DNA from 2 places in the Exiguobacterium sp. s11 genome. Region 2 is predicted to be linked to the other one. Evidence: a T-box and tRNA genes for the amino acid it is inferred to sense, from the RefSeq annotation. Region 2 holds a T-box; the other holds one or more tRNA genes.

Region 1 (16,723 bases), 560 kb from region 2:
AACAGGCTAAATCACATCGTCTGGATTTTCTGGCAACATCGGAAATCCAGGCTTTTTTGTGTTTGGCAAAGAAATCTGCCAGTTCAAAAATAACTATTGATTTTGTTTCAAGGTGAAACACCGAAAATATTTCTGCTATTCTTATAAAATGAAGAGGAGGTATGACAGATGAATTCAGAAAGCATCTATTTCGTATGCGAGAGTGGAATGGCGAGTAGTATCATGGGGGCTACGATTTTAAGAAAGCGCTTACTTGAATGCGGTATTACGACAGACGTCAAGACATGTCGGATCGCAGAACTACCTGATCAAGCAGCTTTTATCGTCGGAGAAACGCAACTCGTCCATCGACACGTATGGAAAACACATTGTTCGGTTCATCCAGTCGATCGGATTCTTGATCCGACTGCATATGACGTCATCCTCGAATCTTGGCAGAAAAGAGTGAGGCTGCATGACTGAATTTACACCACGGGAACATGATATCTTATTTTTCCTCTTATCACGCGAGGAACCTGTTCAAATACAAGAGATCGCGGAAACGCTCGAGACATCGGAACGAACGATTCAACGTGAACGCGATCGTCTTGCCCAGTCTTTAGAAGATCATGATTTGCGTTTGACATATGTTCGCGGCAGAGGTCTCTTAATTGAGGGAACGGACGAAGCCAAACATGCATTACGGGACCAACTCTTGTTGTCACATAAACAATTACCTAACGCTGAAGATCGCCAAGTCGAGTTAGCGTATCGGCTACTACAAGAAGAAGGGATGGTCAAATTACAGGCAATCGCCCATGCGATGTATGTGGCTCCGAGCACGGTTAGCCAGGATTTAGAACGGATTGATGAATGGTTTCTACAATATGACCTTGAAATCAAGCGCAAAAAAGGTATTGGTGCCGAAGTCATCGGCGAAGAAATCAACAAACGCCGTTTACTGATTTCATTGATCTTTACGCAATGGGATGTTCTCGCTTTCTATCGGTTGTTACAAGGCGACGCCGGGCAATTACCTCATCTGTTACGCATGAATCGAACATCCTGGCTTGAGATGATCAATCAAGCGTACGCGGTCATAGCGCCATTGACGAAAGAAGGGCGTCTCAATGACCGACAAATCATGCGTGCGACACTCAGCTTAGCTTTACAAGCGTTGCGCAAAGATCAGTTTCCGATGCGTTACGAGTTAAAAGCGTATCCGGTCGAAATCCTCAAATGGGTGGAACGCGTCGAAGAGCGACTACCTGACACATTGTCGATTGCCGAACGCCAATGGTTATCAGAAGAGTTGCGTGCTTTCTTTCAATCGGACGCAGGAGATACGGAAGAACTCGTCACGCGTCTTCGTGTGAAACGATTGATTGAACGTGTTTCCTTAATGTATGGAACGAACTTCACGAAGGATCATGCGCTAGAACGCGGACTCGTTTCGCATATTCAATCGTACACACGTCAAAATAGTGTCAATCCATCTTATGTCATCAAACAAATCGAACGGGAATATCCGCGCTTGTTTGATGCGGTCAAACAAGCAGCACTGTCGATCTTCACCGATGTTACATTCGAAGACGTTGATTTAGCTTTTTGGGTCATGCACTTCGGAGCTGTCCTGAGTAAACCGACACCTAAACTACCATATCGTGTCCTCGTCGTTTGTTCTGCTGGACTCGGTTCTTCGAAGTTACTAATGAATCGATTGCGTCAAGAATTCGCTGAACTCGAGCACATCGATAACTCGTCGTTGTTTGGCATCGAACGGTTACCGATCGAATCGTACGACTTCGTTTTATCGACCGTACCGTTGCCTGACATCCGCCCACCACATCTTCTCGTCAACCCATTGCTTCCTCAGGATGAGGTCGAACGGATTCGGAAATTAATTCTCGCCTTGCCTAAATCCTTTCAACCGGCACCGCGAAAGACGAAAACGGAATGGCTCGAACTTGAGCAACTGCATCGTCTCGTCGCATCGTCAATCCAAGTATCGAATGGATTCAAGATGGAACGGTTGGAGCGGATGGACGATGGGATTGAATCGCTATTGTTTGAGATCAGTACACGCATGGTCGAGCAAGGATTGGCGAAGTCAGCTGTTTCGCTCTCTGGACAATTGCTACGTCGTCATGAGATGTCAGGTCTTGGTATTCCGGGAACGCGGCTTGCGCTGTTTCACGGACGCGATGCGACGATTCAACGAGGGGGATTCCTCATCTTTGAATTGCCTGAACCGATCGACTTGCTCGGAATGGATCAACAGTTACAATCCGTCGAACGGCTCCTCGTCTTGGTCGCACCGGAAGAGACCTCGAACGAACTGCTTGAATTACTCAGTTCGATCAGTGCTGCGATCATCGAGAGTCCCGAACAAATGGATCAATTCGAGTTCGGGGAGGAACAGACGATTCGTCTGCTTTTGAATCGAACGTTTCGAACGGTCATTGATCAATTCCTAGGTCACACTTGAAAAAATCCCTGTCACTCCATTCCTGAAGTGACAGGGATTTTTTTATGTCAAGCAGGCTTCTTTCCAGTCTGTCCAACTTCTTGGACAAAGACTGAACTAGGAAAGATTGAGTAAGCGCTTGCAGTACTCTTACAATAAGGTCATAGCAAAGCAATCATCTTATCAACTCATACACGAAATGGAGGCTAACACAATGGCGACAGCTCAAAATGGAGCACGGGGCATCCGTGTACAAGTTCAACGGTTCGGAAGCTTTTTAAGCGGTATGGTCATGCCGAACATCGGTGCATTCATCGCCTGGGGGATCATCACGGCACTGTTCATCCCAACTGGATGGGCACCAAATAAGGAACTCGGTGAACTCGTCGGTCCGACGATCACCTATCTCTTACCGTTGCTGATCGGATACACAGGCGGGAAATTAATGCATGACGTCAGAGGGGGCGTCGTCGGGACGCTCGCGACGATGGGGGTCATCGTCGGCACAGAGATTCCGATGTTCCTCGGTGCCATGATCATGGGACCACTTGGTGGATACGTCATCAAAAAGTTCGATCAGTTGATCGAAGGAAAAGTCAAACCGGGTCTCGAGATGCTCGTCAACAATTTCTCGGTCGGAATCATTGGTGGTTTGTTGATGCTCGGTGGGTTCAAGTTATTCGGACCACTCATGACAGGTCTTGACGACATCATGGCTGCAGCAGTTGGTGCAATCGTCAGTGCGCACTTATTACCGCTTGCTAGTTTATTCATCGAACCAGCGAAAATTTTGTTCTTAAATAACGCCATCAACCACGGTATCTTAAGCCCACTTGGTCTCGATCAAGTGAATGAAGCAGGAAAATCGGTACTGTTCCTACTCGAAGCTAACCCGGGTCCGGGTCTCGGATTGTTACTCGCGTACTCGTTCTTCGGTTCTGGTGCAGCAAAGAAAACAGCACCGGGTGCTGCGTTCATTCAGTTCATCGGTGGGATTCACGAAATTTACTTCCCATATGTCTTGATGAAGCCGGTCTTATTGCTTGCGATGATCGCAGGTGGTATGAGTGGAATTCTCACATTCGTCCTATTTGATGTCGGTTTAGTCGCACCTGCTTCGCCAGGTAGTATCATTGCGGTTCTTGCGATGGCATCCCGCGGCTCTTACATCGGATTGATCGCCGGTGTCCTTGTTTCAGCGTCTGTGACATTCGTTGTCTCGACTGTCTTATTGAAAACAAGCAAAGCAAAAGAGACATCCCTTGAAGAAGCAAGCGCGAACGTCAGTGCGATGAAAGGCAAACAATCGATTGCTTCGATACTCGTTTCAGCTGATGCTAAACCACTTGCGGAAGTCGAACATATCATTTTCGCTTGTGACGCTGGTATGGGATCAAGTGCGATGGGAGCATCCGTCCTTCGCAATAAAATCAACAAAGCGGGCTTACCGATCAAGGTAACGAATACGTCAATCAGTCAATTGCCGCAAAACGCCGAACTGATCATCACGCATCGTGATTTGACGGAGCGAGCGAAGGAACAGGTTCCAACGGCAGAACACCGATCAGTCGATAATTTCTTGAATGCCGGTTATTATGACCAACTCGTTCATGAGATTGAAACAGCACGAAATAAGATTTCTTAAAAATAAAGATAGAGATATTCAAGGAGGAATAAACATGACAACGACAATGAACCTCTCACCGGAACTCGTATTACTGGATCAACAATTCGCAGACGAGACGGCAGCCATTACGGCTGCCGGTCAACTCCTCGTCGACCATGGATATGTCGAAGCGGGTTATATCGATTCAATGCAGGAGCGTCACGCTTTATCAACGGTTTATATCGGCAACCATGTCGCAATTCCCCACGGAACAGAGTCGGCTAAATCACAAGTCAAGAAAACGGGGCTATCGATTCTACAAGTACCGCAAGGCGTAGCGTTCGGAACGGAACAAGCACGACTCGTCATCGGTATCGCTGGTGTTGGGGACGAACACCTCGAGTTGTTATCGAATATCGCAGTCATTTGCTCCGATGAGGAGAACGTCGAGCGTATCGTGGCAGCGAAATCAAAAGAAGAAATCATCGCCTTATTGACAGCGGAGGTGTAAGCATGAAAGCCATTCATTTTGGTGCCGGTAACATTGGACGTGGTTTCATCGGCTTACAACTCGTCAAGACGGGTTACGAAGTCTGCTTCGTAGATGTCAATACGACGGTCGTCGATGCATTAAAAGCACGACATACCTATGAGGTCGGTTATGCCTCTGAACAAGGAGGACGTGAACGGGTCGACGGCGTGACGGCGCTCAACAGTTTGTCTGAACCGGATCAGGTCATTGCAGCGATTCGCGATGCAGATGTGATTACGACTGCTGTCGGCCCGAGCTTGTTGTCGAAAGTAGCTCCTTTGATCGCGGAAGGGTTACGTCAACGTGATCAACAGACACCTGTCTACGTCATTGCGTGTGAGAATATGATCGGTGGGTCAAAACACTTGCAAGCGGAGGTAGCGAAACATCAGACGGTAGCGGAGAACTGGTATTTCCCGAATGCAGCGGTTGACCGGATCGTGCCGCTTCAGCATCATGAAGACCCGTTGTACGTCGAAGTAGAAGAATTCTTCGAATGGGTGATTGAGACGACTGGACTACCGGAAGCCTATCCACGGATTAAAGGTGTTACCTATGTCGAGAACATCGAACCGTTCATCGAGCGGAAACTGTTCACAGTTAATACGGGACATGCGATCGCTTCGTACCTCGGAGCACTCTTTCATAAAGAGACAATCGCTGAAAGTCTAACGGATCCACGCATCCGTCGTGGTGTCCAGACAGCACTTTACGAAACAGGGTGGTTGTTACTTGAAAAGTACGGCTTTAACCCCGTCGACCATAGTGCGTATATCCAAAAGAATATGAAACGCTTTGAGAACCCGCGAATTCATGATGAAATCATTCGTGTCGCTCGTTCACCGATTCGTAAACTGAGTCCAAGTGACCGACTCGTCAAACCAGCGAAGGAATTGATGGAGCGCGGGATTGAAGCAGATGGATTAGCGCGCGGGATCGCAGCAGCACTGACCTATTTCGATCCAAATGATTCAGAATCTTCTGAATTAAATGCATATATCACGAAACATGGAATTGAAGATGCATTAAACGCATATCTAAAACTGTCAGCAACGGATCCACTTGGATCTCGAATCATCGAACATTATGAAGCGATGCAACAACAAGTCAATTCGATTGCTTGAGAATAAGTGTGCTCACCACCTTTCACGTTACGTGAAAGGTGGTTTTGTATATCTAATAACATGTAGCGCATCGTCATCGAAATAATCAGTTTTTGCAAATCTTCTATCACAATTTGATTACAATTTGTATATTCAATTTGGAATATTCGAAAACGAATATTTAGCGATTAAAATACATTGTACGCTATATGAACGGAACATCTCTATTCCGATTTTTCAGGTAAGAGAAGGTGATTATATGTTGAATTATAAAGTGAACGTATATAGATTAAACGGAGCACGACCAAAAGCAACAAAAGGAACCGGACCAAAACATTTGATTTATTCGAGTCAGTTTTCTTCACGTACACCAGTCCATTTATTGCATCAACTCATCTTGAATCGTTTGTTGGTTGAACAAGAAAAAAATCTTGATTTGACGTATACGATCGAAGTAAATGCGGTACTTGATCAATTCGTGATCGACGTCCGTGTCTTTTCAACAGATACGGTCAGTGTCAAAGTAGAGCGTGACTTGATTGAAATCATTGAACGAGAAGAAGTCCGTCATATCCCAGCGCTTGAGATTGGAAAACCGGATTTTGCGGAATTCGCCCACATCGTCTTAAAGGTCAAGGAAGGTGGCCCACGCCTGTCACAAGAGGATACGCAACGAATATTCAATGAGTCTGGTGTTCGAGGACGAATCATCCTGCATAAGGAACGAATCGACAGTCATGAACCGTCACATTCGATTCAACTACTGATTGGTGGGACGGAAAAGTCTTTATATAGTCTTTCGCAATACCAGCTTGATCCACTCTTCCGTAAAAATGGGTTAACGATTCAATCCTTGAATCTGTTACCGTTTGATTTATTCATGATTCGTGACAAAATCGCGATGCTGTCTTCGGCAGATGCTTCGCAACTGTGGATCGATGACATCACGACATCCAAGAACGGACGATCACATCAGATTTGTTTTAACGATGGGAATGAATGCATGACGGTTATCTGTGATCTTCATGGATCAATTCGTTCTTATAAGTGTTCGTGATGGTTTAACTCTTCTTCGAATAGGCTACATTCTTAACAGAGGTTCTAACGAAGGGGAGTCGAACAATCATGTTATCTAAACAACAGACGGAAGAATTCAAGCAACGATTATTAAAGGAAAAAGAAAAGACGACATCAAACATCGAACAACGCGATAAGGATTACGATGAAGGTGAATTGTCGAGTTACGATAATCATCCTGCCGATTCCGGCGATGAATTGTTCTTGCGGGAACGCGATCAAGCGATCACGGACATGCAAGAGGATATGCTCTCTGATGTGGATCGTGCCCTAAAAGCGATTGAGGACGGAACGTATGGCATTTGTAAGGTCTGTGGAAAAGAGATTGAGATTGAACGTCTTGATATCATTCCGGAAACGCTATTATGTATCGAGCATGCGAAAGAAGAAGCAGAACAAAACGAGAACGATCCGAATTCGCGACCAAGTGAAGAAGATGTACTGGATCCATCTGTTACAGCCCGCGGGAAAGACATCGACGGTGATACGGATGGATTCTCGAAAGTAAGTGATTTCGGTAGTTCCGACACACCGTCTGACCAAGAAGACGGAATTGACCCGACACGGTCTTGACCGGCAAAACATCTCCCGAAAATGGAGATGTTTTTTTCTCGAAAAAAATCACAGATATTTACCGGAATTTTTTGACTTTTCATATAATTTTGGTACGATGGTATCGAGGGGACTGTTTTAGCCTATATTAAAATGTAAGCGCATACAAGCATCCGTCTCACTGCTTGACCATTTTAGTTGAGGGAGGAAATAACGCATGATTTATGACATTCCGAACAAGCAAGGGTCAAAAGTACAGTACAAGGAACGGTATGAAAATTATATCAATGGAAAGTGGACGGCACCTGTCGGGGGAGAATATTTTGATAATGTCACACCTGTCACTGGTAAAGTATTGTGCCAAGTCGCTCGTTCCGGTAAGGAAGACATCGAACTGGCTCTTGATGCAGCACACGCGGCAAAAGAAGCATGGGGGAAAACGTCTGTAACGGAACGCTCAAACATTTTAAATAAAATCGCGAATCGGATGGAAGAAAACCTTGAGATGCTCGCTTATGCAGAGACGCTTGAGAACGGGAAAGCGGTCCGTGAGACACTCAACGCCGATCTACCGCTCGCAATCGATCACTTCCGTTATTTCGCCGGCGTCATCCGTGCCCAAGAAGGTTCGGTCGGCGAACTCGATCAAGACACGGTAGCGTATCACTTCCATGAGCCACTTGGCGTCGTTGGTCAAATCATTCCGTGGAACTTCCCGCTCCTGATGGCTGTCTGGAAGCTGGCACCGGCTCTTGCAGCAGGAAACTGTGTCGTCTTAAAACCAGCAGAACAAACACCAGCGAGCATCATGGTGCTCATGGAACTTGTCGAGGATCTATTGCCACCTGGTGTCGTGAATATCGTCAATGGATTTGGTCTCGAGGCAGGAAAACCGCTCGCTTCAAGCAAACGAATCGCAAAAATCGCCTTTACGGGAGAGACGACGACAGGACGTTTGATCATGCAGTACGCATCACAAAACTTGATTCCGGTCACACTCGAACTCGGTGGGAAATCACCGAACATCTTCTTTGAGGATATCATGCAGGCAGACGATGCTTTCTTTGATAAAGCAATCGAAGGATTACTGATGTTCGCGTTGAACCAAGGAGAAGTCTGTACGTGTCCGTCGCGTGCCTTGATTCAAGAATCGATTTACGAACCGTTCATGGAACGTGTTCTAGAGCGCGTTAAAGCCATCAAGATCGGAAATCCTCTTGATTCGGACGTCATGATGGGTGCCCAAGCTTCGAACGAACAGATGGAGAAAATTCTTTCATATCTTGAAATCGGTAAGTCGGAAGGCGCAGAATGTCTCATCGGTGGGGAACGCAACATGCTTGAAGGGGATCTCGCAGAAGGATATTACATCCAACCAACGATCTTCAAAGGACACAATAAGATGCGAATCTTCCAAGAGGAAATTTTCGGACCGGTCTTGTCGGTTACGACATTCAAGACGGAAGAAGAAGCGCTCGAAATTGCGAATGATACGTTATATGGTCTTGGTGCCGGCGTCTGGACACGTGATATGAACCGTGCTTATCGGTTTGGGCGTGCGATCGAAGCAGGACGCGTCTGGACGAACTGTTATCACCAATATCCAGCTCACGCGGCGTTTGGTGGTTACAAAATGTCAGGGATCGGACGTGAAAACCATAAGATGATGCTCAACCATTACCAACGGACGAAAAACCTACTGGTTAGCTACAACCCGAATAAACTCGGTTTCTTCTAAGTCGGAAAGGACGTGGATGCAAATGGTGGAACGTGTTCAGGCGACAGCAGCTTGTCTAGAGTTAATCGACCAGTTGAGAGAAAAACACGGTCCGTTGATGTTTCATCAATCTGGTGGTTGTTGCGATGGCAGTTCCCCGATGTGTTTTGCGCAGGGTGATCTATTCCTGGGAGATCAGGATAAAAAACTGGGAGAGATCGGTGGTTGTCCGTTTTATATTCATGAAGATCAATATGAGTACTGGAAACATACGCAACTCATCATTGATGTCGTGGATGGTCGAGGCGGAATGTTCTCTCTTGAAGGTGTCGAAGGGAAACGTTTTTTGACACGCTCTCGTGCGTTCACGCAAGAGGAATACGCTGAACTATCAGCATCAAGCTAAGGAATCAAACACGGTTTCGTCGAGGTGACTTGTTCATTCAGGTCTCTCGTACGGAATCGTGTTTTTTGTTCGTATCACGACGTTCGAACAGGATAAAAGTTGGTAATGCGGCATAAGAACGGTATAATGAACTCATATTTTGACGAGAAGATAGTTTCACACTATGACATTATAGGGGGTCACCATGAAATATCCATTTTTAGGTTGGACAGGTCAAACGATCGGAGTGACGGCGCCCTCCTCCGGATTACGTGAACAGCAACAGGAATGGGTCGAACGAGCAGTTGAACAGGTACAAGCACGACAAATGAACGTCCGTTTAGGCGAAACGATTTGGTCGCATCAACATGCTGAGAGTGCACCGGCTAAACAACGGGCCGAAGAATTGAACCGCATGATGACGGATGAGACGATTGATGCCGTCATCCCGCCATTTGGCGGGGAACGCGCCATTGATCTTTTACCTGAGTTGACGCTAGCTACTTACCAAACAAAATGGTTGCTTGGCTATTCCGATATCAGTACGCTATTGCTCAGTCTGACGCTTCAGACGGGAATTGCAACAGCACATGGTCCGAATTTCGTTGAGCTTCGAAGTGAAGAATGGGACGAGACGACAAGTGCCTGGCGACGAGTACTTGCGACGCCAACTGGAGGAACCGTTACACAGTGGGCTTCCGATCGTTATCAATCCGAGTGGACTGATGAAGAACGTCCAGCAGGTTCGTTATTTCAGCTAACGGAAGCGACGGAATGGAAAGCACTTGATGAGCGAACAGAAGTGACCGGACGTATACTTGGTGGGTGCCTAGAGACGATTCGCCATCTGATTGGGACACCGTATGGAGATGTGCAGCGTTTCCAGCGTGAAGAGATCAACGGAGAACCGATACTCTGGTACTTTGAGGTGTCTGAAGCGAATTCGGCAGAGGTGCACCGGACGCTGCGACAAATGGCGTATGCTGGCTGGTTCAACCATGCGGCTGGCTTTTTATTCGGGCGCACGTCTGCAAGGATTACAGAAGACCTGACATGGCTAAACGTGTATCAATATCTAGCGGATGAGAAAGGCTTACCAGTCTTATACGATCTTGACATCGGTCATCAGCCGCCGCAGGTGACGTTAATCAATGGAGCGACGGGTACGGTTCGTATTCAAGGAAAAGATTCACGAATCGATCTGACGTTCAACTAAAAAGGAGAGCACGCAATGGCACGTCGTAAGTTTCAAGCATTAGGCGTTTATAAACGCGTCCATATCAATCCGGAGACACGTCGGATGACGTTACCGGAACCATTTTACGATGCACTTCGTCTAGAAGATGAATTGCTGATTGCACAAGTCGGAGATGTTCTCGTCATGCGACGTCCGGGGGAGGTCGTCGAGACAGAAACAGATTTATTGAGCGAACTCGTAGAAGATGGATTCACGGGTACAGAGCTCGTCCAAGAATTTGCCTACCGGCGTCAGCAACAAGAACAGCGATTACGTCAACAAGTCTTGCAGGATGAAGAGGATGACCATGCTGCTCAACTGAAGATCGAGTTATAACGGAAAGAAGGAGTGGGACAGATGCGTCGCAGAACAAAAATTGGAATCGGAGTCATCGGATCCGGATTAGTAGCAGCGAGTTATTATTTTTACGAGATGGCAATCGCTACGAATCCAAAGCCATTCTTATCGAATAATCGAGATCTAAGTGACGAGATGGTCCGATTGATGCAACCTGGTCAGACATGGATCAAGGAGCAACCGCTTGAGCGGATCGAGATTGAAGCGAAAGACGGTTTAACGTTACGCGGGCATTTTCTTCCGTCACCTGTTCCGTCAGATCGGATCGTCATTCTCGTGCACGGGTACGGAGGCGTCGGAACGGATTTAGCCGGATTCGCCTATCTGTACCATCAGGCCGGTTTCCATGTCATGATGCCCGATAATCGTGGACACGGAATGAGTGACGGTCACTACATCGGATTCGGATGGCATGATCGGGAAGATTGTCTCAGTTGGTCGAACTATCTGATTGAACGGATCGGACAGGAGGCGAAACTATTCCTGCATGGCGTATCGATGGGAGGGGCGACCGTATTGATGACGAGTGGCGAACAACTCCCACCACAAATCAAAGGAATCATTTCTGATTGTGCCTATACGTCCGTTAATGCAGTCCTTGCGTATCAGATGAAGCGGATGTACCGTCTACCACACTTTCCGTTCTTAGGCATGACGAGCGTATTGACGAAGCTAAAGGCTGGTTATACGTTCCGTGAAGCATCTGCGCTGAAACAGGTCAAAAAGGCACAAGTACCGATTTTGTTCATCCATGGTGGGGCGGATACATTCGTACCGACAGACATGGTGTATGAGCTGTATGAAGCTTGTCCAACGGAAAAAGAGCTCGTCGTCATTCCAAATGCCGCTCATGCGATGGCCTATTTTGAGGATCCAGCATTGTATGATGATGTCGTCGAGAAGTTCGTTCGCAACATCTTGCGAAATGATTGACAACTCCGTTCTTTACCCGCTATATTAATATCATAAATCAACGTCGTCGTGGCGGAACTGGTAGACGCGCTAGACTCAGAATCTAGTGGTGGCAACACCGTGGAGGTTCAAGTCCTCTCGGCGGCATAAATGATTGAAGGAGGCAATCCCAGCAGGGGGTTGCCCTTTTTTTATTGCTGAATAGAAAACGATTACAACGAATAAAAATTCAGAAATATTTATCTTTTTAGAATTTTTCTGGTAAAATACGTTTTAAAGAGGGTACTCTTCAGGGAAAGTACTAAGTGAAGTAGACAATCTTTAACACATAGGAGAGGGGAAACAAACATGAAAAAAGGGAGTATCTTGCTAGCGCTCTTGATGAGCTGTGTTCTCGTACTTGGTGCATGTAGCATCGGTTCGAAAGAAGAAGAGTCGTCTGAAGGAAAGACTTATAAGGTCGGCATTGACGTCACGTATCCACCATTCGAATATAAAGACGGGGATACGTACAAAGGAATCGACATCGATCTCATGAAAGCAATCGCGAAGGATCAGAACTTCAAGATCCAATTTGAAGCGATGGACTTTAGCGGCATCATTCCGGCACTTCAAGCAAATCAATTGGACGTTGCCATTGCCGGTATGAGTATTACGCCAGAACGGAAGAAAGTCGTCACATTCTCGGATCCATACTTCAAAGCTGGTCTTATTCTAGTCGTCAAAGAAGATGAGAATGGTATTAAATCTGTCAACGATTTAAAAGGGAAAAAAGTAGCCGTCAAAAAGGGAACGACGGGTGCGAAATATGCAACGGATAACGCAGATAAACTGGGCTTTACAGTCACACAGTTCAATGACAGTCCAGCGATGTTCCAAGAAGTGAAGAATGGTAACGCTGCTGCTTTGATTGAAGATTATCCTGTCATCTCATATGCAAATAAACAACAAAACCTTGGATTAAAACTTGTCGGAGACCGTCTCAACGGGGACAACTACGGAATCGCTGTCTTAAAAGGTGAGAACGAGGATCTGATGAAGAAAATCAACAAAGGGCTTGCGAATCTGAAAGAAAACGGTGAATACGATAAAATCGTTGACACGTATCTGAAATAAGTCGCAAGGCGATAAGGGAGTGGGATAGCCAATGGAAGTGGTCAAAACCGCATTTCCATTTTTCTTGGAAGGGCTTCAAGTCACATTGTATATTTTCATCATCGCGGTCATCGTCGGCTTTCTGATTGGCTTAGTCGTCGCATTGATGCGGTTATCACCATCAAAAATCTTAAACGGGATCGCAATTGTCTATATTGATGTCATTCGCGGAACGCCGTTCATCGTTCAGTTATTCTTCATCTATTTTGGACTCAATTCGCTCGAATGGTTATCGATGGACCGGATGTATGCAGGGATACTGACGGTCGCAATCAATGCCGGTGCTTATTTTGCGGAGATCATTCGAGCTGGTATCCAGTCGATTGATAAAGGACAAACAGAAGCTGCGCGTTCACTCGGGATGACAGGCCGTCAAACGATGGTACAGATCATCTTACCGCAAGCATTCCGACGGATGTTACCAACGATTACGAACCAATCGATCATCAGCTTAAAAGATACATCGTTGCTGTCGATCATCGGAATCGCTGACTTGACGCAACAAGGTCAGGTTCAGCAATCGACGACGTTCGAACCATTTATCGTCTGGTCTGTCGTCGGATTGATGTACTTCGTCATCATTTATCTCTTGTCCTTAGTGGCGAAGTTCTTGGAACGGAGGTTTACATTACGATGAGTATCATTGAAGTGAAGAACTTAAAAAAATCCTTCGGTTCGAATGAAGTCTTAAAAGACATCAACGTCTCGATTGCAGAAAAAGAAGTCGTTTGTGTCATCGGTCCGTCGGGATCTGGGAAAAGTACGTTTTTACGCTGTTTGAATCGATTGGAAGAGATCACGGGTGGCACGGTCATCGTCGATGATTTCGACATTACGAGTCCAAAGGTCGATATCAACAAGGTCCGGGAAGAAGTCGGGATGGTCTTTCAACATTTTAATCTCTTCCCACATAAGACCGTGCTAGAAAACGTCACGCTCGCACCGATTAAAGTGCGTAAATCGGATAAAGACCAGGCGAAACAGCGGGCACTTGAACTACTCGATAAAGTCGGATTACGTGAAAAAGCGGATAATTATCCAGGTGAATTATCTGGAGGTCAAAAACAGCGGGTCGCTATTGCCCGCGCGCTTGCGATGAATCCGAAAATCATGTTGTTTGATGAGCCAACGTCAGCGCTTGACCCGGAAATGGTCGGTGACGTGCTTGCCGTCATGAAACAGCTTGCCCTTGAAGGCATGACGATGGTCGTCGTGACCCATGAGATGGGATTTGCTCGAGAGGTTGGAGATCGCGTCTTATTCATGGATGGTGGCTATATCGTCGAAGAGAACGTGCCACAAGCATTGTTTGATTCTCCACAACACGAACGGACGCAATCGTTCCTTAGTAAAGTCTTATGATGGAACCGGCGTATCTAAATGCGGATACGCCGGTTTTTTGACGAATCATAAATAACTGGCTAAGCGCTCATAAGAAAAACTTATACATTTAAGCGCAAGAATTTGGGAATTCGAAATGCACACACAGGAAAAGAGTAGTAATATAGTAACGAAGGCACTTTCATGGAAGAATGACACGATCATTCCTTCTCATGACGTTCAGCGTTTTATTCATGCAATTCCTTTTGAAAGCGCTAACAGGTAGAGGGCTGGAAACACATCGAGTATCCACTGGATGTGTGGGGAGAAATATAGAAACGGGGGGAACCGTACATGGCAGGCCACGAGCAAGATCAACAAGCATTCTATGGACCAAACCTTGGCTACATCATTGAATTGTACGAGCGTTTTTTAGAAGACAAAACATCCGTTGATGAGGAGACACGTGCTTATTTCGAAGAGCATGGTGCACCCGTGACGGAACCAGTTGTACCGATGCAAGTCGAGACAGGAGATTTCGAAAAATATCTTGCGGCGAATCGTTTAGCGGAACAAATTCGTGCAAAAGGACATCTTGCGGCGGATATCTATCCGCTGAAGGACCATCCGCGAGAAACAGGATTATTCGAATTGAGTCAGTACGGATTGACAGAAGCAGATCTTCGAAAAATGCCAGTCTCACTCGTCTGTCCTGAACCACCAACTGGTGTACAGGACGCATTTGAAGGCATCGAACATTTAAAAGCGCAGTACACGGGAGCAGCCGCAGTTGAGTTCCAGCATGTCGACGATCTCGATGAAAAGAAATGGCTCCGTCAGAAAATCGAGCAAGGTGCTTTGACAGCGACGCTAGACGCTGAACAAAAGAAACAGTTGTTCAAACGCTTAGCTGAAACGGACCTCTTCGAAAAATACTTGCACAAAACATACGTCGGTCAAAAACGCTTCTCGATTGAAGGACTTGACGCGATGGTGCCATTGCTCGACACAATCGTCGGACACCTCATCTCGAACGGGTCGGAGACGATCAATATCGGAATGGCACACCGTGGACGGTTGAACGTTTTGGCGCACGTACTCGGGAAGCCGTATGAAATGATCTTTGCTGAGTTCCAGCATGCACCAAACCATGACCTCGTACCATCTGAAGGCTCGATTGGGATCACGTACGGTTGGACGGGCGACGTGAAGTATCACCTCGGTTTAAACCGAAAACTTGAGCAAGAGACACGTAACGTGCGGATGACGCTTGCGAACAATCCGTCGCACCTTGAGTTCGTCGACCCAGTCGTCGAAGGCTTCACACGTGCGGCACAAGATGATCGCTCACAAAAAGGAGCACCACGCCAAGAGCAAGCGGCTGCCGCTGCGATCCTGATCCACGGTGATGCAGCGTTCCCAGGTCAAGGAATCGTGGCTGAAACATTGAACTTAGCGAATCTCAAAGGATATAACACCGGCGGAACGATTCATATCATCGCGAACAACACGATCGGCTTCACGACGGAGCCGACGGACTCCCGTTCGACGCGTTACTCGAGTGATCTTGCCAAAGGATATGAGATCCCAGTCTTCCACGTCAATGCGGATGAGCCGGAAAGCTGTCTCGCTGTCGCGTTGCTCGCGAGCGAGTACCGGGCAACGTTTAAGAAGGATGTCATGATTGATTTGATCGGATATCGTCGTTTTGGTCATAACGAAATGGATGAACCGATGAATACGAACCCGGTCTTATACGATTTGATTCATAAACATGATCCAATTCGTGTCTTGTACGGGAAAACACTTGTCGCGAACGGGGATGCGACAGCTGACGAAATTCAATCGATTGAAACATCGATCAATGACCAGATGAAAGCAGCTCGTGAAAAAGTACCAAACGTCGAGAAAGAGTATGGTGGGGTCATGCCGGACGTCGTCTTTAAAGGCGTTCCGACCATCGAGACAGGGGTCTCGATTGAAACATTGACGGCGTACAATGAAGAATTATTACAGTGGCCAGACGGCTTCCAAGTGTTCCATAAACTTGAGAAGGTCCTGAAGCGCCGGACGGATGCGTTCTCAACGAAGAACGGAATTGACTGGGGACATGCCGAAACATTGGCGTTCGCTTCGATTCTCTCAGATGGAACACCCATCCGCTTGAGCGGTCAAGATTCTGAACGGGGAACGTTCGCACAACGGAACATTAATCTTCATGATGTGAAAACAGGAGAAGGCTTTTCGCCACTCCATGCCTTGTCAACGGCAACTGCATCATTCTCGGTCTACAACAGTCCGTTGTCTGAAGCAGGTGTACTTGG
Region 2 (16,723 bases):
ATCAAGTGCCTGGTGTTCAACAAATCGTTTCGTCATCTCTAGCGGATTTTTTTCAAATCGACTATCTAAGTCATATAGTTTCATCAAAATTGCGATGGGGATCACCTCATTCCTCTTCACCTAGATGAATCCGATAAACCGGCTCATATCGCGGTGAAACCTCTGGTCGTACTTCAAATAGAACGAGTTCACGAACAGTCCACTCTATTGATCGGATCGGACTCGTCTTCCATTCGGCTGCCTCAGCGCGCCACTTTTTCGCGATCGTGACATGCGGAACGAATGGTCTGGTCGAATTCGGATCAATCTGTTCCACTAATTGAAACAATTCTTCCGATTCCGTTCCAAATCCTACGACGCGTGGTCGTTCATCCCGACCGAACGTGATCAAACGATCGAATCGTAGCACGAACGGTTCCATCGTACGCGCGATCTGCTGTAACTGCTGTTTCCACGACTGCTGTTCTTTTTCCTCCAATGGACCGAAAAAACGAAGTGTTAGATGATACTCTTCTAACGTATAGACGTTACGAAAGTACTCAGGTAGCGATAACCGTTCAGCAAGATTTGCCAAATCTTTAGAAGGGATCGGCAAAGCAATGAAAAAGTGTCGTTCTTGTCTCATCGTCGCGCTCACTCCTTCATACGACCACTGATACCATACAGAATCGCGCCTAGGATACTACTACTTGTATATACCCAAAAGACGGTATAGATTGTACTCTCCTCGAGTACAAAACCACTCATCAGATTAAACAACGCTGTCGCGAGTCCCGTCGTCGTCGCCATATATGTACTGACGGCTGTTGCGACCATCGTCTCTGGAACGAGAGATCGCACATAATCTAAGGCGACAGGGATCAACAGACCAACGATCATTCCTTGCATCGCAGATAATACCCACAGCATGACGATTGGAAGTTCTAAAGCAATCATCACCGTCCGCGCAGCCGACAACAAGGAAACAAATACAAGAACCGGAATCGCTCCGAATCGTAATAACAGACGCGAGGCGATGCGCATGAACGGAATTTCGCACAGAACGGCGACAAAGAATAATGTTCCGACGAGTGCCGTCGTCTCACCACGAATCGTGACGTAGCTGCCAAAGTAATAATTGTTGGCGAAGATGGGTCCGAAGATCAAACTCCCCCCTGCTAGGAACAACAGGAAGCGTCGATTCGAAAAGAGCTGTTTTAACGGTACGGGTTGCTGATGTGAAACATGCACGCTGCCCGTCTCTTCAATACCGATCAGCACAAGGAAACCGAGAACCCATGCTGCACCGGTTGCATAAAAAATCAGATTTAGTCCGCCACCCTCAGTGATTTGCCCAAGAATGAAAACAGCTAAAGCGAACCCTGCTGAGCCGAAAAGACGTAAAGCGCCGTAATCCACTTTACGCTTTCGCGTGTACTCGATCGCTAATGTATCCACGAGCGGAATATGCGCGCACTGGAACAACGCCCAAACGCAAGAAATCAATAATAAAAGTAGATAAGCAGACGTCAGTAAGTAACTGAGTGTAAAAATACCGGCAGCAAGCATCGCGACGAGCAAGAGTCGTTTCGGTTTTCCGAGTCGGTCCGCCGCGATTCCCCAAACAGGTTGTAGGAAAATGGAGAGAATCGGTCCAATCGCAACGATTGTTCCAATCTCTGAAGCCGACAGTCCGAACGCGTCGTTTGAGAAATAAAGCGCGAGATACGGAATGAGTGCTCCTTGTCCAAAGAAAATAAAGAAATATAGGGCTTGGAAATGATAGGTTTGACGATTTTTCACACGGAACTTCCTTTCAAGAAGCAATCCCCCCATCTTTACGATGCGGGGATCATCAATCATTATTTTGCGAGCTCATAAATCGCTTCTGCATAGATTGCGACAGCAAGCAATAGTTCATCAAAATCAACATATTCATCGACTTGGTGAGCAACTTCAGGACCACCCGGGAAGACTGGACCAAAAGCAACTCCCGCCGTCAATGAACGCGCATATGTGCCGCCACCAATTGCTATCAGATCAGCTGATTGGTTCGTATGGCGCTCATAGACGGCACTTAGCGTCTTGATCAATTCATGGTTTGGATCAACATGGTGCGGTGTCATGTGCGTCCGCGTCTGCAATTCAAAACCATATCCTGCCGCGGCTTCCTTGATGATTTGCAAACGTTCCGTGAAGTCTGCTGTATACGGGTAACGGATATTGATTGATGCCGTTCCTTGCTCTTCGGCGTAACGGAATACACCGCCATTGATCGTTAAGTCACCTGTCTCGTCTGAAGCAGCGACACCCATCGCTACACCGCGAGAATCCCGGAACATATGCGTCACGAGTTGAATGTAACGACGACCGTTATAATCCAAGTGAAGCGTATTGAGGAAACGTGCCAAATGTAAAGCAGCATTTTTACCATTGTCCGGCTCCATCGCATGGGCTGCGACACCATTGACATCAAGTATGAGACCTTCCGTTTCTTGCTTGACTGTTCCCGTCAAACCTTGTTCTTCAAGATAAGCATGGAAATCCGTCTCAAGCGTTCCTACTTCGACGACACGAAGAAGCGCTTGGGCATGACCTGGAACCATGTTCGGACGTTCGCCACCTTCAAAACGAACGAGATGGTAGCCTGTATCAGATGCTTGCGCTGGTTTCCCTTGAATCAATAACCCATCATAGAGTCCTTTTTCCGCATTGATGATCGGGAAGTCGGCATCTGGTGCAAAACCAAGTGTGGGCATCTCTTCATGTTTGAAGTAATGATTGACACAACGCCATTCACTCTCCTCATCCCCTCCTGCAATCAGACGGATGCGCTTCGAGAGTGGTAAGCCAAGTTCTTTGACGATTTTCAAAGCGTAATAAGCTGCCATCGTCGGTCCTTTATCATCGATTGCTCCACGTGCATACAGTTTTCCATCTACAAGCGTCGGGTTGAATGGACCGTATGTCCAGTGATCGCCACCAGCTGGTACGACGTCTAAGTGACAAAGAATACCGAGTAACTCTTCCCCTTGACCATATTCCAAATGTCCTGCATACCCATCGACATTTTTTGTCGTGAACCCATCGCGTTCCCCTGTCGCGAGCATCCAATCGAGGGCACGTTTGACTTCATGACCAAACGGCGCGCCCTCTTCGATCGTGGATTCGTCGAGTACACTCGGAATCCGTAATAATTCTTTTAAATCTTCTAATAAGTCCTCGCGACGTGCGAGTACTTCCTCTTTCCAATTCACCATCTGATTTCGCTCCTTCATTACGGGTTTTGGATTCGTTTCCTATACACCTTCCTAGTATAGCGAATATTCGTTCAGATACGAACATCCAAATTCTGTTTTCTTTTTTATTTATTGAAATGACGAACATTAATCTAAAATAAAACCCAAATTATCGACTTTACAAACCATTTGAATATATTTTTTATGAAAACGTTCGGTTAAATTACTTGCATTTTAATATCAAAACGTTATACTAAAGGCGAAACAACTGGATATTGCATTGTCTTTTGTCACCCGAAGCTTTAGAACACTATTCTATCCATTGGGGGAGTGGTTATACCAATGAAAGATTCTACAGACCGTATGTTGACCCGGATTAAATCGATCTATCTCTACATCCAAGAGAACGGAGCTACTACGACAGCAGAGTTGGTTGAAGAGTTTGGCATCACTTCAAGGACCGTCCAGCGGGATTTGAACGTGCTTGAATACAACAATCTCATTGTGAGCCCTCGACGCGGTACATGGACGTCGAGTAAGAAACAAAAGCAAGCGGGTTGATCCACTGTTTCACTATGTATATCTTTCGATGACGCGATTCTTCGCGTCTTTTTTTGTTATCTTTTTTAAAACGTAGGGTATAGCTATTGGGAGAAGGAGATGATGAGAATGAATATTTTAATCATTGGAGCAAACGGAACGACAGGACGCAAGATGGTCGAATTGATCGCTAAACAAGGAGATCACCAAGCGATCGCGGTCGTACGGGAAGAAAATCAAATCAACGATTTGATTGCACTCGGCGCATCTGAAGTCAGACTTGGGGATTTGACGAAGGATGTCAGTGGCGTCATCAGTAACGCGGACGTCGTCATCTTTGCAGCGGGTGCTGGTGGCGCATCGGACGAATTGACACGCGCCGTCGATCAGGAAGGTGCGATCAAAGTCATCGATGCAGCAAAAGCCAACGGGATCGATCGTTTCCTGATGCTCAGTTCAGTCGGTACGGAAGAACCGAAAGGCGAACTAAAAGTGTATCTTGAATCGAAAGCAGCAGCAGACGCTCACCTCAAAGAAAGTGGACTCAACTATACAATCGTCCGTCCTGGTCCGCTCAGCTACGATGACCCAACAGGTACTGTTGAAACGAAAGAGCATTTTGATTCATACGAAGATCGTAAGGTGTCTCGTGACGATGTGGCAGCGCTGTTCGTTCACTTGATTGATCATCCGACACAATCTCGTGTATTCGAAGTACTCAGCGGTCCTTATCCGATCGCAGAAGCACTACGTAATCAATAATTAAATCCCACAATAAAAGGCGATGGAATGTACATTCATTCCACCGCCTTTTTGCTTTGCTTATTCAGGTTGCCAATCAAATAACGACAATTCCTCTTGTGTCAGTTCACGGTAGTCCCCGAGTGCAAGTGCCGAATCAAGCTCTAAACGACCAATCGAGCGCCGTTTCAAGAACGTGACCTCTTTACCTAGGGCAAGCATCATCCGTTTGACTTGATGGAACTTCCCTTCCGTGATCGTCAATTCAAGCGTTGAATCTGTTTCTGTCGTCGATAAGATGACGAGTTTTCCTGGCTTTGCCTGATAACCGTCTTCTAAGGTGACGCCTGCCGCAATTGCCTCGACGTCTTCTTGCGTCAATACACCTGTCACTTCCGCGTAATACGTTTTTTCAACGTGTTTTTTCGGAGACATCAAGGCATGATTGAACGCTCCATCGTTTGTCAGTAACAACAAACCTTCTGTATCCTTATCAAGTCGTCCGACCGGAAACGGTTTGAAATACGTCACGTCTTCAAACAACAGATCGATGACGGTCTCATCTCGTTTATCCTCCGTCGCACTAATGACACCCGGTGGTTTATTCATCATCAAGTAGATGTATTTTTGATACGTGACCGGTTCGCCGTACATCAGAACCTGTTGTGACTCGACATCGACATGTTGTTTCGGATCACGAACGATCTCACCATCGACTTGAATTGCCCCTGCCTTGAGCAAAAGTTTTACTTCTTTTCGGGAGCCTGCCCCCATGTTGGATAACAATTTATCTAGACGCATGATTTCGTCCTCGTTTCAATGAAAATTTACGCCCTAATATGACCTCTGCTAAACCACTCCAAATCGAAAGTCCAGCGAAAATCACGATTCCAACTACCGCACCGATGATCAGGATCAACAGAGATGCCCATGTCGTCTCTGGTAAGAAGGACACCATTCCCCACTTCACGAGCGCGACAACCGCCCCCATCAACGCACTAATGATTAGAATTAACGATGTCCGGCGCAAGACGGTACTGAATGGAAACTTCACTGTTTGTGTGATTCGGAAGAACATCAATCCCGTCGCAACAAGGTAACCGATGATCGTTGCATAACCGGCACCTGTCCCGTCACCTGTTAAATGAATCAACGGTGCATTCAAGAGATACTTCGCAAGTAGTCCGGCAATCGTCGCAACAATCGTGAAGTATTGCCGGTTGATTCCTTGTAGGACTGCCGCTGTGACCGAATACAAGGCGAGGAACAACGCACTTGGCGCATAACTTAAGAGATAGACCCATGCTGCCTGATCTTTCGGGAAGAGCACATGGAACGTTTCTTCACTGAGGAGAATCATCCCGACGACTGCCGGAATCGTAATAAAGAAGACGAGTTGATAAATCTGCGAGATTTGAGCCCGTACTTTCCGCATATCTCCCTGTGTGAATGACGCTGTCAACAGTGGCGTCGCAGACAGCGATAATCCAGTCGCAACAGATACTGGAATCAGAACGATTTTATGACTATCCGCAATCAGATAGGCCGTTGCATTTCCAGCAGCTTCGAGTGTATAACCGATACTTTGTAATGCTGCATTCATCGTATTCTGGTCGATGACTTGATAAAGCGGCGTCGAAACGCCTACCATGACGATTGGAATCGCATAGGCTAACAACTCTTTGTACAAATCCGTTAACGGGCGATCCGGCGAACGGACGGTTTGAGTTGCACGGAGTTCTCGTAATCCACTCGCACGTTTACGGAAATAGTAAATCAGAACGACTATACTTCCGATTGCTCCAATAAATGCGCTGAATGTTGCAATCGTCGCTGCCCATGCTACCCCAGAATCAAAGAGATAGATGGCGATGCTGACTCCTGCGAGCAAGAAAATGATTCGGACGATTTGTTCTAAGATTTGTGAAATCGCGGTCGGTCCCATCGATTGATATCCTTGGAAGTATCCACGTGTCATACTCATCGGCGGAATCAAGAGTAAAGCAAAACTGACTCCTCGAATCGTCATCGTGACGGCATCGACGTATGCCGCTGAATCGACGTCCCCACCCGGAATCGCTCGGTGGGCTAAATACGGAGCGAGGAAGAATAAGGCGAGAAAAGAAACAACGCCGGTCAAGGACATGATTTTCAAACCCGATCGATACAATCGCTCACTCGTATCGTATTCCCCAAGCGCATTATACTTGGCGACGAATTTTGAGACGGCAACGGGAATTCCCGCTGTCGCGACACCAATCATGATCGTGTAATAGTTGTAGGCATACGTATAAAACATGATACCTGTAGCACCGACCATGAACTGGAATGGAAAGAGGTAGATCAAACCTAGTGCGCGGGAAATCAGTGACGCACCGGATAGGAGCATCGTCCCACGAACGAATCCCGCATTACCGGGAGAAGTGGACTGTTTATTGTTGACTGTGGACATGGTAACATCCCTCACGCTTTCTAATTTTTAAACTCGACACTCTAATCATGACTGTCTCATTATACAAGTTCTCTCGTACACAATTGCAAATCATTATACCGCTGTCTTTCTGTAATTGAAAGAGACGGTTTGTTTACAGTCGCAACTTCTGCTAAAGTGAAACAAGCAGAATTCTATGAATGAGGTGACCATATGTACGATGTAATCGTAATCGGGGGCGGACCGAGCGGCTTGATGGCAACGCTCGCCTCCTTACAAGCTGGAGCTCGAACACTCCTGCTCGATAAAGGGAATAAATTAGGAAGGAAGCTCGCAATCTCTGGCGGCGGACGCTGTAACGTCACGAATCGAAAACCACTCGACGAGCTCGTCCAGTCGATCCCGGGAAACGGACGTTTCTTATATAGCGCCTTCTCTCAATTCAACAATGAATCGATCATCGAACTCTTCGAAGGATTTGGCGTCGCACTTAAAGAAGAGGACAACGGTCGGATGTTCCCTGTCTCAGATAAGGCAGCGGATGTCGTTCGTGTATTGATCGATCAAATCCGCGCGCATGGTGCCGAGATTCAAACGGATGCGCAAGTCGCTACGCTCGATTTCCATCCGGATGGTTCTTTTGCAGCTGTCATATTAGAGAATGGCATGCGTCTTGAAGCGAAAAGTTGTATCGTCGCGGTCGGTGGTCAATCTGTTCCGCATACCGGTTCAACGGGTGACGGCTATCCGTGGGCTGAAAAAGCGGGTCACACGATCACGGAACTCTTCCCAACGGAAGTTCCGATTCTGTTAGGTGATACGTTCATTCACGAAAAAACATTACAAGGGCTGTCGCTGCGTGACGTCGCTCTAACGGTCCACGGTAAAAAAGATAAGGCGATCAAGACACATACAGGTGATCTACTGTTCACACACTTCGGTTTAAGTGGTCCGATTGCTTTACGGTGTAGCCAATATACGATCAAAGAACGCAAACGTTCGAAAGAAACGATCGTTCATCTATCGATTGATCTCTTCCCGGACGAATCCCTCGGTGCCTTAACGGAACGTTTCCAAGCAGCCCTTGCCGCAAATCCGAAGAAAACAGTCCGCAATGCTCTTCGTGGTTTCGTACCAGAACGGTTGCTTGAACTCCTATTCGTTCGAATCGGCTTTGGCGATGAAGTCTGTACACAAGTGAAGAAACAAGACTGGACGGACTTCCTCCAACAATTGAAGCGATTCCCACTCAGAGCAACGGGAACGCTCGATTTCGATAAAGCCTTCGTCACGGGTGGCGGCGTCTCGATCAAAGAGATTGATCCAAAAACAATGATGTCAAAAAAAGCCGAACGGCTATTCTTCGCTGGTGAAATTCTTGATATTCACGGCTATACGGGTGGATACAACATTACAGCCGCGTTCGTGACGGGTCATTGCGCCGGTAGCCACGCTGCAGAAATGGCACGTGACACTGTCTCTTAATATGAACAAGACCCGATTCGTCTGTGTTAATCAGAAGAATCGGGTCTTTTCTTTTTATGCATCAGTCAATCGGTGTGAACGATCGGCTCGAAAACTTATCTGTCTCGACTAAGGCAAACAATTCATTATCCTGTACGAAAATCCCTTTTGAACCATAGACCTTTGGACTTGCCGTCTCTCCCGTGATCGTCTGATCTTTCTGATCAATCGAATAGAGATAGAGTGCTTCTGAATCAAGTGTGTAGATGCGTCCTTGTCGTTCCGCAAGACCAATTGGTCGGAAGTCGGATTCGAATACTTTCTTCGCATCACTTCGCATCCCATTCGCCGGTTCAATTTTACTTCGTTCTACGATCGATAAATACGGCGGCTTTTGCTTTTTCTTTAAAGCGCGTTTTTTCTTTTCCGACGCATCTGGATCAATCTTAATTTTATCCTCTTTCATGGCGAAACGAGTCAATTCCACACGTCCGATTGCACGGATATGATTGATCGTATAGAATTCCTTTTTCTTCGAATCATATCCAAGCCCATGGAAACTGTCTCGAATCGTCGTCCCCTGTACTTTTTCACGTTTTTCTTCGCTCCAGACACCATCTTTTCGCGTGATTGTCACGAGAATCTGATTCGATGTCAATAAAGCGACGGTCTCTCCGTCAACGAGTGTCATGCCATCGAGGCCAGAAAGAAGTAATTTCCCTTCTTCTAATTGGAAGGAGGCATTGATCCTCTCACCTGTTCCACTAATTTCAAAGAAACGATAATCGTCTGTGACGACGAGGTACGACCCGATGGAATCATCATATAACATCTGCTGGACATTCTTAATTAATGGTTCTTCCGGATTCGGAATGGCTGAAGGCGTTTTCGTCGGCACCTGTTTGACAGCTGCCTGATGCTTCGATTGCGTCTCGATTTTCGCGAACGTTTCCTGAATACGCGACATCGTCTCTGGTTTTGAGAAGACGAGCAGTACACAAAGAATCAAACCCGAAACGACGGCAAAAATCGTTGTATAGACTATATAAGATCGTTTCATTGATGGTAATCGCCTTTCTTTCTCGGTTTCTGATTCAGTGTATCAGAAGGACGTTCAAAAAAAAAGCGGACTTGCGACGGAAATGAAGAAACCCCTTCCATTCGTATCAAGTGAACGGAAGGGGTCATGACTTAGTTCGCGACGATATTGATGAGTTTTTTCGGTACGACGATGACTTTTCGAACCGTCTTGTCGCCGATCCATTCTTGTGTCTTTTCGTCGGCAAAGGCAAGTGCCTCGATTTCTTCTTTTGTCGCGTCGATGTTGATTTCGATTTTCGAGCGAACTTTTCCGTTCACTTGAATGACGAATTCCATCGTATCGCTGACGAGTTTCGATTCATCGAATGTTGGCCATGCCGCATACGTCAATGTCTCTTCAAATCCAAGTTGTTCCCAGAGTTCCTCACCAAGGTGCGGTGCAACTGGTGTTAACAATTGGATGAATCCACGAAGGAAGTGACGCGGAAGCACCGGCTGTTTGTTTGCTTCGTTGACGAAGACCATGAGTTGCGAAATTCCGGTGTTGAACTGGATGTTCGCGAAGTCTTCCGTAACCTTCTTGACCGTCTGGTGGTATGTCCGTTCGAAGTCAGCATCGACTTCTGTGACATCTTGAATGTCTGCTGTCCGTTCGAACAAGCGCCAGACACGATCGAGGAAACGACGCGCACCGTCAAGTCCGTTCTCAGACCAGGCAACTGATGCATCGAGTGGACCCATGAACATTTCATACAAGCGTAACGTATCCGCACCATGCGATTTAACGATTTCATCCGGATTGATGACGTTACCGCGTGATTTCGACATTTTCTCGTTGTTCTCTCCAAGAATCATCCCTTGGTTGTATAACTTCTGGAATGGTTCTTTTGTTGGCACGACGCCTGCATCATACAAGACTTTATGCCAGAAGCGTGCATACAATAAGTGGAGAACGGCGTGTTCCGCACCACCGATGTAAATATCGACTGGAAGCCAGTATTTTAATTTTTCTGGATCCGCGATCGCCTCTTCATTGTGCGGATCGATGAAACGAAGATAATACCAGCAGCTTCCGCCCCATTGTGGCATCGTATTCGTCTCGCGACGCCCTTTCATTCCTGTTTCAGGATCCGTATAATCCAACCAGTCTTCCGCAAGCGCAAGTGGTGATTCGCCTGTACCAGACGGCTTGATCTCCGGAATGATTGGAAGTTCGAGCGGTAATTCCTCTTGGCTAAGCGTCTTCATCGAACCATCTTCCATATGAACGACTGGGATTGGCTCACCCCAATACCGTTGACGACTGAACAACCAGTCGCGGAGACGATACGTGATTTTCTTGCGTCCGACTTGATTCGTTTCGAGTTCAGCAATCATCGTCTCGATTGCTTCTTGTTTTCCAAGACCATCAAGCATATGCGAGTTGACGTGTTCGCCCTCTCCTGTATAGGCTGCTTCATCGACGTTTCCACCCGCGACGACCTCAACGATTGGCAAGTCGAATTGTTTCGCGAATTCATGGTCGCGCTCATCGTGTCCTGGAACCGCCATGATTGCACCCGTTCCATAAGAAGCAAGGACATAATCAGCGATCCAGATCGGAAGACGATCACCTGAGATTGGATTGACGGCGAAAGCACCCGTGAAGACGCCTGTTTTTTCCTTCGCTAAATCCGTCCGTTCGAGGTCTGACTTCGTTTGGACTTGCGAAATGTACGTATCGACGGCTTCCTTGTGATCCGCTGTCGTGATGTCAGCTACGAATGGATGCTCCGGCGCAAGCACGAGGTACGTTGCACCAAAGATTGTGTCCGGACGTGTCGTAAAGACCGTGACTTGTTTTTTATGTCCATCAATCGTGAAATCGATCTCAGCACCTTCTGATTTCCCGATCCAGTTCCGTTGCATCTCTTTAACAGAATCCGGCCAATCGAGGTCATCGAGATCTTCAAGAAGACGATCCGCATATTCCGTGATTTTCAAGACCCACTGACGCATCGGAACACGCACGACCGGATGATTTCCGCGTTCAGATAATCCGTCGATGACTTCTTCATTCGCAAGAACGGTTCCAAGTGCCGGGCACCAGTTGACCGCGACTTCGTCCACGAACGCAAGTCCTTTTTCATACAACTTCGTAAAGATCCACTGTGTCCATTTGTAGTACTTCGGATCCGTCGTGTTGATTTCACGATCCCAGTCATAGGAGAATCCAAGTTCTTTCAACTGACGCTTGAACGTCTCGATGTTTTTCGCTGTGAATTCACGTGGGTCATTCCCTGTATCGAGGGCGTATTGTTCTGCTGGTAACCCGAATGCATCCCAACCCATTGGGTGCAAGACGTTGTATCCTTGCATCCGTTTCATCCGTGCGAGGATGTCCGTTGCTGTGTAGCCTTCCGGGTGTCCAACGTGGAGTCCGGCACCTGACGGATACGGGAACATATCAAGGGCATAAAACCCTTCTTTTTCTGGATCTTCTGTCGTGACGAAGGCGTTGTCTTGATCCCAACGCGCCTGCCATTTTGGTTCAATTTCGCGATGATTGTACGGCATGTCTTTTCCTCCTCTAATCTAAAAAAAACCGGTCCTCCGCCCCTAGGAATAGGGACGAAAGACCGGTTTGGCTTCCGCGGTACCACCCACGTTGTCTGTCTATGACAGACCGCTTGATTCACAGATAACGGTGTGAAGGACCGGATTCGCTACTACGACTTCACGAATCGTGCTCCCTGACGAGTTCACGGTTGTTACCGACTGGTTCGCACCTTCCACCAGCTCTCTTGACGGCACCTTTCCCCTACTACTTCAGTTCCCTGCATTTGACTATCTTTTCCTAGTGTAATCTGTTTCTTCCTCAAGCGTCAACGCTTCCGTAAAATTTCCTCGATTTCCGCATGCGATCGCGCAATATGATCTGCTTGTTCTAAGCGTTGCGCTGGCATCCGGTCATCAAGAAGCGCAATCACTTCCATACCTGCTGCTTTTGCGCCGATCATCCCGTTTGCAGCGTCTTCAATGACGAGACAATTCTCAGGTGCGTGCCCGATTCGTGATGCCGCAAGTCGAAAAATCGCGGGATCCGGCTTCGAACGCACGACTTCTTCCCCACTGACGTAATGCGTGATTGGAAGCTCGTAATGACGGATGACGCGTTCGATTTTTTGAAGCGAACTCGAAGAAGCGATCCCGATATCGTAACCAAGAGACGTCGCTTGTTCGATGATTTGTTTGACTCCCTCTTTTAAACCACACGCCTCTGGTTTTGCATGAATTTGAAACAAGCGATGTTCTTCCTCAAGTAAAGCACTCGCTGTTTCTCGGAGCTCGTGTTGCGCGACAAGTTCTTCCCACATCTCATCTCCTGTTTTCCCCATGAATGTCGCATACTGAACCGGATCGAGCGGAATCGATAACGTTTTGAACATCTGCTGGTGGACCTCAAAGTAGCGGATTTCACTATCTAAGATGACCCCATCCATATCAAAAATAAGACCTCGTTTTTTCAAGACACATCCCCCTCAATTGATCTATCATGATTTCAGCATATCAAAAAAACGACTACACGATGTAGTCGTTTCACCTTCTTCATTTAGTTACTGTTTAACTTGTCGCCATTTGGACACTGGTTTGTCGGTAAGCCGGAAAATAATCCGAATTAGCATCTGACCCGTATCGTATACACAACTGATCGTATACGGCTGGTTGAAGAATCGATTTTCCTTGATGATACTCAAATAAACGGTACCCGGTGTAACGGCATTTACTCTCAAAGAGACTATCCCGTTCTTGATATCCACCTCCGAGATGTTGTTCGACGAGACCGCGTGCTTTCGCCTGAAGAATCGCTTCGTACTCAAGTCGTTGATTTGGGAACATCTTCGCTTCGTCCCGCTTACAACCAATCAAATGACCGTGGGCATATTCTTTTCCGAGCAATACGAAGTATCCACCAACAGGTTTTCCGTCGATTTCCGCAATCAGTAACAATGGCTCACAGAGTGGATTCGCTTCAAATAATTGCTCAAAATAACTCGCCGTAAAATAGTAATGAGCCGAAGCATTCTTCCGGTCCATCGTTTCATGATACAACGCCAAAAAAACAGATAAATCGTCTCGTGTTCCTGTTCTAACGGTTAACGGTGAAGCGAGCGATTTACGAATCATACTTCTCGTTTTCTTATGGAACGTCTGCATGATTTCTTCTAGTGAGGGGCGCAAATCAATGCTCGTCGTATGACGGATGAAAGAAGCTTCCGTCCAGTTACGCATAAGTCGTTCATTGCCCGTCAACGGATTAAAGCGAATCATTTCCGAGACGACCGATTCTTGCTCCGCCCACCTTTCAAACGATAGACGTGCATGCTGCATTTCAGTTGCGGTTAAGCGACCGACGATTTCCGGTCCGCCGTAGCCATACGGCGTGATGAGATCTGAATAAGGCGTATCAAAAATCCGACGCTTTAAAAAGGGATAGAACAGTGTTCCCGCATGACCTTCATAACGGAATAACACCGCTTGCTCAGACGGTCTAGCGTTAAGCGTGACGTATTGGTGACTGTAGAAGATATCAAGAGGCTGTTGCTGTACGTGTGTCGTCCAAGTTGCGGCATCTGTGATGAATTGACACCTTTCCATTCGTGCACCTCCAGTCAAAAAGAAGCAACGTTCACATGAACTTTCTTTTCAAGTTCTTGATTAGAAAGTACCCGTTTCTTTGCCGAAATATTCCATATTAATAATGATTTGTTTTATAATTAGCGCATTAATGATGTAAAAAAAAGACAGCGAATCTAATGTCCGCTGTCTTACAGATGATGCTCATGATGTGATTTTAGGAATGGCACGAAGGAATACGACGCCTGCTAACAGAATCAATCCAATCAATGTCAAGAAGACCGCTGACATACCGGATAAATCGTAGATCAACCCTCCGACGGTCGGACTGATCATCCGTCCCGCTGAAGCGGCAATATTGACGTATCCCTGGAACTCTCCTTCTTTTCCGATTGGCGCGAGTCTCGCCGCCATAGCAGGAACCGCTGGCCAGATGAACATCTCACCAATCGTCAAAATGATCATCGCGACGAGGAACATCTTGAAGCCGCCTGCGAACGGAACGATCAGATAAGACAAGAGGAAGATTCCTGTACCGGTCATCAATTGTCGCTTCAAGTCATCTCCAAACCACCGGAGAATTGGTGTTAATAAAGGTTGTGCGAACACGATGAGTGCTCCGTTGATCGTCCAAAGAATCGAGTACTCGGAAATCGTGACACCGAGCGATTTCGTGTGTACGGCAAAGGTTCCTTGCCATTGCACATAAACGAACCAAAGTAAGGCATACCCGATCGAGACGAGCAACATCGTCCGTGCCGCACCGCGCGCAAGGGGTGTGCGTGTCGTTTCGATCTCGTCATGTGCCGCATGCATCCGCGCTGGTGCCTGAATCCAGGATAAACCGACTAACAAAATGATGGCAAAGGCGATGTAGAGGACGAGATTGGCGATGAAGATGTACTGAATCGAAAAGGCAGCGATTTGACCACTGACTGCTGTCCCGAGCGCTACACCGACGTTTTGTGCGACATAGATCGCATTAAAGGCACGGCGCCCGCCTTCCGGCCAGATGACACCCGTCATCGCGTAGATCGTCGGAAAAACCATCCCACCGACGAATCCAATCAATCCAAGCATCGCGACGTATCCGAGGTACGTCTGATGAAATAGCAACAAGCCAACGGAAGACAGGACAAGTCCGATGACACTGATGACAAGCGTCTTCTTGCCACCGAGACGGTCAAACGCTTTTCCACCTAAGTAGTTTCCGACGATTGCTAAGGCAGAGTTGACGAACAATGCCATCCCTGCTTTTGTCATCGACTCTCCTAAATATTCATGAATATATAATGTATTAAACGGCCATAAAAAAGAGGATCCCGTCGTATTGATGGCCATCGCAAGGACGAGGATCCAGACCGCTTTTGGTAATTTTGGCATACCTGTGGTCCTCCTATTTCATTCTCAACCTTGCCACTTTACGCAATCCGTCCCCTAACTGTCAAGCTACTTCGCTTTTCGTCAACGAATCAAAAAATGATATAATGCAGAAAGAATCTTGCACATACTGAACCATTACTAGAAAAACAGACTATAGGAACAGGAGTCTATGCCATGTCACTTGCCCGTGTATTACCTTATACGAAACAATTACTCGAGTCCGTTATCGAGCCCGGAGACTGCGTCGTCGATATGACTGCCGGAAATGGACATGATACACAGTTTTTAGCAGAACGTGTCGGTCCAGAAGGAAGGGTTCTTGCGTTCGACGTCCAGGCACAAGCCATTGAGGAGTCGACGCGACGTCTCGACGAAGCCGGAATGTTAGCACGCGTCGACCTTTACCATGAAAGCCACATCCATGTCGGTGCCCGTCTTTCGGACGAACAACGTCCTGTCCGCGCTGGTGTCTTCAATCTCGGATACCTGCCTGGAAGCGACAAATCAATCACGACGACCGGAGAAGAGACGCTTGAAGCACTCGATGCCCTCCTCCCGGTCCTCGCTCCCGGCGGTCTTGTCGTCCTCGTCGTCTATCACGGTCACTTGGAAGGAAAACGAGAACGTGACGCTGTCCTCGATTACGTCACAGCCCTTGATCAGCAAGATTATGCCGTTCTCCAGTATCGCTTCTTGAACCAACAAAATCATCCCCCGTTCATCATCGCGATCGAGAAAAAAGTACGCGGATGATGGGCACAAAAAAGTGATGCCCCTTTTTTAGAGGCATCACTTTTGTTATTTCATTCTTCAACAAGCTTAAAGAACAACATTAATTTTTCTGCAAACCGTGTGTTCAACCGTTCGAAACTAAAATGCGGAAAACCGTGTAGACGTTGTAAGTAAATCTGATCGCCACCCATTTTCCGGCATACTTCAAGTGTCAGCTTGACGTCTGCGAACTGATCGTCCGGTGCATAAAAACAAGCCAAGTTCACACGCGGCAGTTTTTTTCGTTCTTCGTCATGTACGACGATCTCTTCTTCGATTTCCCGGTACTGTGCATAGGTCAGTTCACCGATGCGAACGGTATCTTCCGTACTTTGACCAAACGGCAACGTACCGAGTGGCGCATCGGGCCGGAAACGATCGAACGCACTTGCGAAGACTTGTTTGACGCCTCCGAGTTGTTTCGAAGGGTGCCAATCAAACAACGGTGAAATGAATGCAAGGCTTGCTACCGGTAATTCATATTCTTGCAACAGACGATTGACGACGAGTGCGCCCA

The links. A T-box is a leader RNA that pairs with one kind of tRNA and senses whether it is charged. The one in region 2 lies ahead of leuS (leucine--tRNA ligase), so its partner is inferred to be a tRNA-Leu.
Region 1: it has a tRNA-Leu gene. The T-box ahead of leuS (leucine--tRNA ligase) is inferred to sense a tRNA for this amino acid. The anticodon was not compared.

What each region holds. Positions count from the first base shown of each region.
Region 1 covers NZ_JACSNF010000001.1:366,098-382,820, reverse strand. Annotated here, with positions in the region: gene KNQ12_RS02340 (glutamate synthase subunit beta) at 1-10, shown strand, start outside; gene KNQ12_RS02335 (PTS sugar transporter subunit IIB) at 169-462, shown strand; gene KNQ12_RS02330 (BglG family transcription antiterminator) at 455-2,467, shown strand; gene KNQ12_RS02325 (PTS mannitol transporter subunit IIBC) at 2,661-4,091, shown strand; gene KNQ12_RS02320 (PTS mannitol transporter subunit IIA) at 4,126-4,563, shown strand; gene KNQ12_RS02315 (mannitol-1-phosphate 5-dehydrogenase) at 4,566-5,708, shown strand; gene KNQ12_RS02310 (hypothetical protein) at 5,962-6,744, shown strand; gene KNQ12_RS02305 (TraR/DksA C4-type zinc finger protein) at 6,813-7,337, shown strand; gene adh (aldehyde dehydrogenase) at 7,534-9,054, shown strand; gene KNQ12_RS02295 (DUF779 domain-containing protein) at 9,077-9,439, shown strand; gene KNQ12_RS02290 (S66 family peptidase) at 9,624-10,634, shown strand; gene KNQ12_RS02285 (hypothetical protein) at 10,650-10,991, shown strand; gene KNQ12_RS02280 (alpha/beta hydrolase) at 11,013-11,945, shown strand; tRNA gene KNQ12_RS02275 (tRNA-Leu) at 11,988-12,071, shown strand; gene KNQ12_RS02270 (transporter substrate-binding domain-containing protein) at 12,273-13,040, shown strand; gene KNQ12_RS02265 (amino acid ABC transporter permease) at 13,072-13,716, shown strand; gene KNQ12_RS02260 (amino acid ABC transporter ATP-binding protein) at 13,713-14,441, shown strand; gene KNQ12_RS02255 (2-oxoglutarate dehydrogenase E1 component) at 14,754-16,723, shown strand, end outside.
Region 2 covers NZ_JACSNF010000001.1:926,394-943,116, forward strand. Annotated here, with positions in the region: gene KNQ12_RS05045 (hypothetical protein) at 1-36, opposite strand, end outside; gene thpR (RNA 2',3'-cyclic phosphodiesterase) at 107-625, opposite strand; gene KNQ12_RS05055 (MFS transporter) at 634-1,782, opposite strand; gene pepV (dipeptidase PepV) at 1,842-3,239, opposite strand; gene KNQ12_RS05065 (DeoR family transcriptional regulator) at 3,561-3,779, shown strand; gene KNQ12_RS05070 (SDR family oxidoreductase) at 3,888-4,520, shown strand; gene KNQ12_RS05075 (pseudouridine synthase) at 4,581-5,300, opposite strand; gene KNQ12_RS05080 (putative polysaccharide biosynthesis protein) at 5,287-6,951, opposite strand; gene KNQ12_RS05085 (BaiN/RdsA family NAD(P)/FAD-dependent oxidoreductase) at 7,144-8,415, shown strand; gene KNQ12_RS05090 (hypothetical protein) at 8,477-9,454, opposite strand; gene leuS (leucine--tRNA ligase) at 9,586-11,991, opposite strand; T-box leader at 12,039-12,261, opposite strand; gene KNQ12_RS05100 (HAD family hydrolase) at 12,300-12,944, opposite strand; gene KNQ12_RS05105 (peptidoglycan bridge formation glycyltransferase FemA/FemB family protein) at 13,039-14,073, opposite strand; gene KNQ12_RS05110 (MDR family MFS transporter) at 14,257-15,435, opposite strand; gene mnmM (tRNA 5-(aminomethyl)-2-thiouridylate-methyltransferase MnmM) at 15,589-16,188, shown strand; gene KNQ12_RS05120 (serine aminopeptidase domain-containing protein) at 16,239-16,723, opposite strand, start outside.